2 regions of the Nitrobacter sp. MLSD-S21 genome follow, and region 1 is predicted to be linked to the other one. Evidence: predicted binding sites of a transcription regulator. Region 1 holds the regulator's gene; the other holds the start of a gene.
The links. Region 1 encodes HrcA, which represses chaperone genes, less so after heat shock. Its sites were predicted from a motif close to GTTAGCACTCNCNNNNNGNGAGTGCTAAC; they were not measured.
Positions count from the first base shown of each region.

Region 2: AC1RT6_RS10215 (co-chaperone GroES) is a predicted target of HrcA. The motif match lies at 1,805-1,833, and genes of this name have one in related genera.

Region 1 is NZ_JBXASZ010000004.1:174,500-179,464, reverse strand. It holds gene grpE (nucleotide exchange factor GrpE) at 49-642, opposite strand; gene hrcA (heat-inducible transcriptional repressor HrcA) at 741-1,829, opposite strand; gene rph (ribonuclease PH) at 2,002-2,715, shown strand; gene rdgB (RdgB/HAM1 family non-canonical purine NTP pyrophosphatase) at 2,864-3,499, shown strand; gene hemW (radical SAM family heme chaperone HemW) at 3,486-4,646, shown strand; gene AC1RT6_RS14075 (penicillin-binding protein activator) at 4,777-4,965, opposite strand, start outside.
Region 2 is NZ_JBXASZ010000003.1:68,907-73,871, forward strand. It holds gene groL (chaperonin GroEL) at 1-1,320, opposite strand, end outside; gene AC1RT6_RS10215 (co-chaperone GroES) at 1,457-1,774, opposite strand; gene AC1RT6_RS10220 (hypothetical protein) at 1,985-2,272, shown strand; gene AC1RT6_RS10225 (hypothetical protein) at 2,388-2,600, shown strand; gene AC1RT6_RS10230 (DUF2934 domain-containing protein) at 3,274-3,462, opposite strand; gene AC1RT6_RS10235 (hypothetical protein) at 3,819-4,070, opposite strand.

The sequences.
Region 1 (4,965 bases):
CATTCAAGCCCGAGGACATAATATTGGTAAGCCCGCGAACGGGCGGATTCATTCGGACGCGGCTGCCTTGGCTCCGCCCTTCGCAACACCTACCAGCGCCGGACGCAACACCCGCTCGCCGATCATGTAGCCGGCCTGAATGACCTGCGCGACCGTGCCGACGGGGATGGACGAATCGGGAACTTCGTACATGGCCTGATGGACGTTGGGATCGAATTTTTCACCAGCCGGATCGAACCGCTTCACACCGTGTTTTTCCAGCGCGTTGTGCAGCGAGCGTTCGGTCAACTCCACGCCCTCGATCAGGGCTTTGAGTCCGGGGTCGGCGGCCGCGCGTGCCTCGGCGGACACCGCATCAAGCGCGCGTTGCAGATTGTCGGCAATATCCAGCACGTCGCGAGCGAACCCCGAGATGCCGTAGGTCCGCGCGTCCGACACCTCTCGCGCGGTGCGCTTGCGCAGGTTTTCCATCTCCGCCAACGTGCGCAGCATCCGGTCCTTGGCGTCCGCGACCTCCTTGGTCAGCGCTTCAACCGCCCCCTCCTCAGGATCGTCGGGCATAATGTAAGGCTTGGATACCACTGGCTCGGCCTCCGGAGCCGGATCGCCGGAATTGTTTGATTTGCCGTCGGAATCGGTCATTACACAGCCTTCTTGCACATGGTCTCGAATTAAAAGGGATGGTCGTGCGGGATATCGTGCTTCAGGCGTAAAAATCAAGCGCAGGGCGGCGGGCGGGCTCAGCCGCCGAGCATCTGGCTGACAATGCGGGCCGCGTAATCCACCATCGGGATCACGCGCGCGTAGTTCAGCCGGGTCGGTCCGATCACTCCGAGAACGCCGACGATGTGGCCGGCGCCGTCGCTGTAGGGCGCGATGATCGTCGAGGATCCGGACAGCGAGAACAGCTTGTTCTCCGAACCGATAAAGATCCTTACGCCGTCGGCGCGTTCGGCGCGGCCAAGCAGATCGATCACGCCGCGCTTGGTTTCGAGGTCGTCGAACAGCAGCCGCACGCGCTCAAGGTCCTCCATCGCATGCAAATCTCCGAGCAGGTTGGCATGGCCGCGCACGATCAATTGCCGGTCGTCGCTGTCGCCGCCAGACCAACTCGCAATTCCTGCCGCGATGATCTTTTGTGTGAGCTGGTCGAGCTCCGCCTTGCTCTGCGTCAACGCGGTTTCAAGCTCGAGCCCTGCCTCGGCCAGCGTCCGGCCGCGAATTCGAGCGTTCAGAAAGTTTGACGCCTCCGTCAGCGCCGAAGCCGGGACGCCGGAGGGGAGCGTCAGCACGCGGTTTTCGACCTGCCCGTCTTCGGCGACCAGCACGACCAACGCCTTGTCGGGCTCCAGCCTGACGAACTCGATATGCTTCAACCGTACATTGGATTTCGCCGTCAGAACCACTGCCGCCGCCCGGGTCAATCCGGACAGCCGTGTCAAGGCCTCGCCCAATGCAGCCTCGACCGATTGCGCCTTGCCCACCGACGCGAGTTGAGTCTGGATCGACTGGCGCTCCGGCTCGGTCAGATCGCCGACCTGCATCAAGGCATCGACAAAGAACCGCAGGCCGAGCTCGGTCGGCAAGCGGCCGGCTGAGGTATGCGGTGCATAAATCAGCCCGAGCTGTTCGAGGTCCGACATCACATTGCGGACCGACGCTGGCGAGAGCGGCACCGCGATGAGGCGGGAAACGTTGCGGGAACCCACCGGTTCGCCCGTTGCAAGGTAGCTTTCGACGATCTGCCGAAAAATGTCGCGCGACCGCTCGTTCAACTGGGCAAGCCCGGCGTTCGGCGCAATCAGACCGATCGGATCGTGATGGGCCAACGATATCTCCCGCGTATAATGACTGTTGCGCCTGGGACCGGATCTAGTTTGTCTCTCCGGCGCACCAGTTACAAGCAGCCTTTGGCAATCGCAGTTCTGACCCTTGCCGGTGCGGCTCCTCACCCCTAAAAGCACGGCACGACGATTTTCATAGAATAGCTGGAGGGTTCCCATGCGGCCTAGCCGCCGTGCACCGGATGAACTGCGCGCCGTGTCGCTGGAACGTGGCGTGGTCAAATACGCCGAAGGCTCCTGCATGGTGAAATTCGGGGATACCCATGTGCTGGTCACCGCGACGCTAGAGGAGCGGCTGCCGCCGTGGCTCAAGGGCCAGGGCCGGGGCTGGGTGACGGCCGAATACGGAATGCTGCCGCGCGCCACGCTGGAGCGAACCCGGCGCGAGGCCTCCGCCGGCAAGCAAGGCGGCCGGACCGTCGAAATCCAGCGCCTGATCGGCCGCTCTTTGCGTGCCGCAATCGATCTCGAGGCGCTCGGCGAACGCCAGATCACAGTCGATTGCGACGTCATTCAGGCCGATGGCGGCACGCGCACCGCATCGATTACCGGCGCATGGGTCGCGTTAGCCGACTGCGTCAACTGGATGAAGGCCCGCAACATGCTCAAGGCCAGCGTGCTTCGAGACAATGTCGCAGCGATCTCATGCGGTATCTACAATGGCACGCCCGTCCTCGATCTGGACTATGCAGAAGATTCGGAAGCCGACACCGATGCAAACTTCGTGATGACCGGCGAGGGACGCATCATCGAGGTGCAGGGAACCGCCGAGAAGACACCTTTTTCCGACGACGAATTTTTTGCGCTCATGGCGCTGGCGAAAAAAGGAGTCGCACGGCTGGTGGATTTGCAGAAAATGGCGTTGGCGTGATTCGTTCTGCGAGCGCTCCGCGGGATGCTCCTCCAATAGCGTTTTCGAGCAGAGTGGGTAGCGGTTCGCGTCAAGAAACTGCGTCAACACAAGAAACCGGAGCCTGACTTTGAATTCCGTCAAAGTCGAAATGGCTCTAGGATCGGCCATGAATCGTCGGATCGCCGGCAAGCTCGTGATCGCCACCCACAATCCCGGCAAGCTCGCCGAGATGCGCGAGCTACTTGCGCCGTATGGCGTCGAGGCAATCTCCGCAGGCGAGCTCGGTCTCAGCGAGCCTGAGGAAACAGGCGATGATTTCCGCGCCAATGCTCGGATCAAGGCGACCGCTGCGGCCCTGAGCGCAAAGCTTCCGGCTTTTGCCGACGATTCCGGCCTCGTGGTCGACGCACTTGACGGTGCGCCGGGCATCTATTCCGCGCGCTGGGCCGGCGAGACCAAGGATTTCTCCGTTGCGATGACGCGGATCGAGCGCCTGCTGCAGGAGCGCGGCGCGACGAGCGCGGACAAGCGCAAGGCTCACTTCGTTTCGGCGCTCTGCGTCGCGTGGCCGGACGGCCATCTCCAGGAAGTCGAAGGACGAGTCGACGGCACGCTGGTATGGCCGCCGCGGGGCACGGCCGGATTTGGCTATGATCCTGCGTTCCTCCCGGACGGACATACGCGCACCTTCGGCGAGATGACGGGCATTGAAAAGCACGGGCTTCCGCCGCGCGGCCTTGGCCTGTCGCATCGCGCCCGCGCGTTCGTGAAGCTGGCGGAGATTGCTCTTGATCGGCGCTGATCCGACCACTGCCTTCGGCATCTATGTGCACTGGCCGTTTTGCCTGTCGAAATGCCCGTATTGCGATTTCAACAGTCATGTCCGCCACGCGCCGATCGATGAAGAGCGCTTCGTTCGTGCTTTCAAGCGCGAGATCGAGACCACCGCCGCACGCGCGCGCGGCCGGGAGGTGTCCTCCATTTTCTTCGGCGGTGGTACCCCGTCCTTGATGCGGCCGCAGACCGTTGGCGCGATCCTCGACGCAATCGGAAAATATTGGGGCGTCGCTGATAACGTCGAGGTCACGCTGGAAGCCAATCCGACCAGCGTCGAGGCCACGCGATTCCGCGGCTATCGCGCAGCGGGCGTCAACCGCGTGTCGCTCGGCGTGCAGGCGCTCGACGATTCCTCGCTAAAGGCTCTCGGACGCCTGCATACCGCACACGAGGCGCTGGAAGCAGTGGCGATCGCACGCTCCGTCTTCGATCGCTATTCCTTCGATCTGATTTACGCGCGACCCGGCCAGACGCCAGCGATGTGGACCGAGGAACTGCGGCAGGCGATCTCGGAAGCGGCGGAGCATCTGTCGCTCTACCAGTTGACTATCGAGGAGGGTACGCCGTTTTTCGACCTGCACGCAGCCGGAAAACTCAGGCCCCCCGACGAAGCGATTGCACGCGCGCTGTACGACGTCACGCAGGACGTTTGCACGCGTCACGGCCTGCCAGCCTACGAGATCTCGAATCATGCGCTGCCCGGCGCGGAATGCCGGCACAACCTGCTTTACTGGCGCGGCCAGGAATATGCGGGAATCGGACCCGGAGCGCACGGTCGCCTCGACATCGACGGCATCAGGCATGCCGTCGCCACGGAAAAGCGGCCGGAAGCCTGGCTCATGCGGGTCGAGGCGATCGGCAATGGAATCGTCGCCGACGATCTGCTGAACAGCGAAGAACGCGCCGACGAATTCCTGCTCATGGGACTGCGCTTGCGCGAGGGCATCGATCCGCAGCGCTACGCGGCGCTATCGGGCCGCCCTCTTGATCCGCGGCGAATCGCAATCCTCCGTGACGAAGGTGCGATCACAATCAGCACCGAGGGCCGCCTGCGCGTCACGCAGGATGGCTTTCCCCTCCTCGATGCCGTGGTGGCCGATCTCGCCGCGTAGAGCGGGAAGAGGAAAGTGTGGTGCGGTTTTCCGCCCGCATCCCGTGTCTCAAATATTTGGAACCAATCACGTCATGATTTTGGATCGAATCGATCCAAAATCATCGTGATCTGACGACGCGGGCTACAGATCAGGCGCCAAAACTTTTTGGCGAACCTGCCGCCGGTTGGCCGCCGCCGGATGCGACTCGCATGACGGCGAGGCCCCGCTGGTTGGTGCCGTCGGAACGGAACCGAAACAGACCGTCGATGCCTGCGAAGCCTGACGCATTGGTCAGCGTCTCGGCCGCGAAGCGCTGCGGGCCTTGGGTGCGAGCAAG
Region 2 (4,965 bases), on a different contig from region 1:
GACGCCCGTCTTCTGGTCGTCGTTCTGGGTCTTGATGCGCTTGAGCTGCTCGGAAGCACGGAGCAGGGCGACACCGCCGCCCGGCACGATGCCTTCCTCGACTGCCGCGCGGGTGGCGTGCATCGCGTCGTCCACGCGATCCTTGCGCTCCTTCACCTCGACCTCGGTCGCGCCGCCGACGCGGATCACCGCGACGCCGCCCGCGAGCTTAGCGAGACGCTCCTGCAGCTTATCGCGGTCGTAGTCCGAGGTGGTTTCCTCGATCTGCGCCTTGATCTGGTTCACGCGCGCCTCGATGTCGGCCTTCTTGCCGGCCCCGCTGACAATGGTGGTGTTCTCCTTGTCGATCATCACCTTCTTGGCGCGGCCGAGCATCTGCAGCGTGACGTTCTCGAGCTTGATGCCGAGGTCTTCGCTGATCGCCTGACCGCCGGTCAGAATGGCGATGTCCTGCAGCATGGCCTTGCGGCGATCACCGAAGCCCGGCGCCTTGACGGCGGCAACCTTGAGGCCGCCACGAAGCCGGTTGACCACGAGCGTGGCAAGCGCCTCGCCTTCGACGTCTTCGGCAATAATCACAAGCGGTTTGCCGCTCTGCACCACGGCTTCCAACAACGGAAGCAATTCGTTCAACTGAGATAACTTCTTTTCGTTGATGAGGACGTAGGCATCTTCCATTTCAACGCGCATCTTGTCGGCGTTGGTGACGAAGTAGGGCGAGATATAGCCGCGGTCGAACTGCATGCCCTCGACCACCTCGAGTTCGGTCTCGAGCGACTTGGCTTCTTCAACCGTGATGACGCCCTCGTTGCCGACCTTCTTCATGGCGTCGGCAAGGAACTTACCGATTTCCGTGTCGCCATTGGATGAAATGGTACCGACCTGGGCGATTTCGTCGTTCGAGGTGACCTTCTTGGAGTTCTTGACGAGGTCGGCGACCACGGCTTCCACCGCGAGGTCGATCCCGCGCTTCAGGTCCATCGGGTTCATGCCGGCGGCGACCGACTTGGCGCCTTCCTTCACAACCGCAGCCGCCAGAACCGTTGCGGTGGTGGTGCCGTCGCCGGCAGCATCCGCGGACTTGGAAGCGACTTCGCGCACCATCTGCGCGCCCATGTTCTCGAACTTGTCCTCAAGCTCGATTTCCTTGGCGACGGTGACGCCGTCCTTGGTGATGCGCGGCGCACCATAGGGCTTGTCGAGCACGACGTTGCGGCCCTTCGGACCAAGCGTGACCTTCACCGCATTGTTGAGAATCTCGACGCCGCGCAGCATGCGGTCGCGAGCATCGACGCCGAATTTGACTTCTTTGGCTGACATAATGATCTCCGTTTTCGTCAGATCCCAAAGACCGCGCGATTGGACGGTTTCTTGAGAAATGAGATTTGGATTGCGAGCCTTATCCTTCGAGACTCCGGCTGCGCCGACTCCTCAGGATTAGGAAAAATGGCTATGCTTACGCGGCCTTCTTCTTGGCGGCGGGCAGATCGGTGAGAACGCCCATGATGTCGCTTTCCTTCATGATCAGGAGATCCTGACCGTCGAGCTTTACCTCGGTGCCGGACCACTTGCCGAACAGCACGCGATCGCCGACCTTGAGATCGATCGGGATCAGGTTGCCTGCCTCGTCACGGCCACCAGGCCCGACGGCAGTGATTTCGCCCTGAGAGGGCTTTTCCTTGACCGTATCCGGAATGATGATGCCGCCAGCGGTTTTGTCTTCGGCGTCGATACGCTTGACCACGACGCGATCGTGAAGCGGACGGAAGTTCATGCGATCCTACTTTGCTGTTGGGATTCTGGAATTGGCAGTCGTAATGAACGAGTGCCAGCCGCTCCTGACATAAGCCCGGAACGCTAGCGCACAAGATCTGCGACCGCGATATTTCCGGCTTTCGGCGCCGACCGCATGCATGTGCCAGCGGGGACGGAGATCACATCGCCATTGCGAACCGGGCGCCATTGCACCTTATCGGCGATGGAGATGTCTTCGATCGAGGTACGCAACATCGCTGATGACGGCGGATTTCAAACCAACGGCAACCCGCGCGCCGGCTTCGAAAATATCAGGGCTGCCCTCTTACCGTTCGGCAGAAGGGCTGATGGGAGCATGAGGATAAGCGATGATGACGATGCCGAGAAGCAGATACAGGAGATACTCGCGCGCTTCAGCGACGGGCCCGAAAGCACCGACGTGAAGGTGCCGCAGGTCAAGGATACCCTGGAGGCATTCCTGGAAGCGCGTCCGGCAGGCGCGAGGAGCGGCAGCTGATCGTGCTCGACAAGCTCCCCTGATCGACGCTTCGTTCAAGGACTTTCGGAGCAGGCGGAGCTAGCTATGTGGGCGCGCGGTCACCATATCAGATAGGCCTCAGAGGACCATATAGATGGATGACATAGAAGTTCGGGTGACGGAAATCGTCGCGCAGTACGGCGACCTGACGCAGGGCTCGGAGTCGCGGGCAAACGAGTTCAAGAAGACTGTTCAGGACTTCATAGAACACGGCCCCGGCATGCCCGAACAGCGGCGCCAGGCATTGCTCAGGCATATGAAGGGCTGGGACCGCAAGTATAGAGACTTCCTGATTAGCCCGAACTGAACGTTAGGGTGGGAATAGCGAAGCTTGCGCGGCTCGAGGCGTGGTAGACGTCACATATGCCTTTGTTTGAAACAATGACGATTGCGCGTGTGCATTTTACCGATGTGGTAGAATTCATCTGCGCCATTGTTGGCGGAGACATACCGAATACGAGCCGTTCTGCGAATGCGGGGCAGCTTTAATTGTTTATGCGCCAATTCCGCCTTCCCAGGCCATCCGCTCCGTTCAACGGATGTAAACCACACAGCGCGTAAACTGATAGCGGCTCGTTGAAAACTGAATAGGGATAAGAACAATCAACATCAATGGAAGAAAACTACGGATCCGATCTCAGCGGTGCTCTCGAAGCGTTGCGTGACGGCCGCAAAATCCCTCGCAAGAGCTGGACCGCCTACCACTCACTCGGCCTTCAGACGCCGGACGAGCAATCAGCTAACACTATTCGCTACACAAGAAGATCTGCGCTCGCTGCAAGAGCGACAAGACATAAACCTGCATAATAAGCGGCACCCGAAGAACGGCCGCTATCTAAGCATGTCCGATAACGACTTTGCTCGCTTTGCCGACGGTGCCACCACCGCTACCATTGGCTCAATGGCGTGCACCAAAACATGCAGCGGCAATCGGTGAGATTTATCGAGGATAGGTATCAGAGATAACAGTGGGCTCGTGGTCAATCTGAAGATTCGTGCGCATCGGGATTGGATCGTTCTTGCTCGCGCAGCTCCTCTTCGGCCTGAGCATAGAACTCTTCGCCTTCAGGACTGCCGGCCTCTTCCCATAGTTGATTGGCGCGGAAGGTGATCTGGGCGTTGTGTGAGGCGTCTATGGGGCTTCCTGCTTTCTGCGACGGGCGGCGCACGGCCCCGCGGGACTCTTGGGGGCAAAAGGTGCGGGACCGTGCGGGATCCTAGGGGGATAGGGCCCTCGACTTGATATGTAGGTCCGTTCCTTTTTTGTTAGTGCCTTAGACCAAACATTGCACAGCAAGTCTCGCAGAATTGATCGCGCGGCGATACGGCAAGCGCATCAGCAGTTTCACTGTCCGCGGCGGCGGGTTCGAAGAGCACGCGATCGATTTTGAGGAAATTGCTCTGCATCACGCGGGTTACGGCTGACCGCTCGAATGGCGGACGTCACACCACGCGACCACAACGCACCTGCGAGCGCCAGCCGGATTGTATGGTCTCCAGTGGATGAGCGTGACTACTTACTGGATTAACGCATCGCATCGACTTTGGTGCGGACTTTAGTTTCGGCGTTGTATACTTCTACGCGAAGTATTGGAAATCTTACCAGTAGCTCAGCACCAGCCGCCTTAGCGACTTCCTCATCGGCAAAGTTAGCCTTCAGCTTTCCGTCCACGACCATTGCAAAACCTGCGGTCGGGATGATATCCGCGCGTTGAGTGTTCCGAGGCCGAAGTTCCTCAGGCTGAGTTTCTTCCTGCTTATCTTTTAAGGGTTTCACGGCTGCCTATTTTTGTTGGGTCAATTGTATGTGGTGATGACTCCCAGCAAAAACAACCGCGACCGACAGAGGATCAGCCCGTCGAACCTTCAACTTTCCTTACCGGACGCAATCCAATTCGGCGTTTCGTTCATTGGCTCATGTACCAAATGGCGATCCCGACAAAAATGGTGACGATCACGCCGACGCCGTAGCGCACCCACTTTGGTATCGAGTCCCACATCCAGCACCGCCGTTCATTTGCAGCGAATAACCGATATTAATCGATTTCCACCGAAACGCGCCAGTTGCAACACGTGTTGGCAAAGCTGACCGGCGACACCCCCCGTGCTCGCGCCGATTGATTGGGTGGCTCGGCGGCTGGAGCGGCAAGTAACCGGCCTGTCGCGGACAGCGGGAGCGTATGGTGGAGAAAGCGAGGGAGGGCGGCGCAATGGGAACATGGCGCCGCAGCAATTAGGCGAACTTGGCCGGCGTTTTAACCGAGCAAGTTCGCCCACAAACATCATAGTTGCGGCCCCGACGCCAGGCATCGAACGCGGGCGCGGCTATTGCCGTGCAGGACTTTCCTGTGATCGCGCCGCAAGCGGTTTGCAAGAACGAAATTTCCTATTATCGCGCAACTCCCATTGCGATCACGCGCTCATACCCCCACTTTCCTAAAGAGCGTCCAGAATTTTAGTCCTTACAGAAGTCAACCCCCACAGTTCACGACAATGTGGGTATGTGTGGGAGGTTGTTATGTCGCTTCAGACACCATCCCGCGTCCGGGACTGGCTTGTTCCGCCGATTGTTATTCCTCTGTTCCTTGGCCTCGTCATTCTGGGCTCTGTCATTTGGCGTTGGTAATTTTAGATCGAATGTTGTGATCGAGATCTCCGCGGTTATCTCCGTC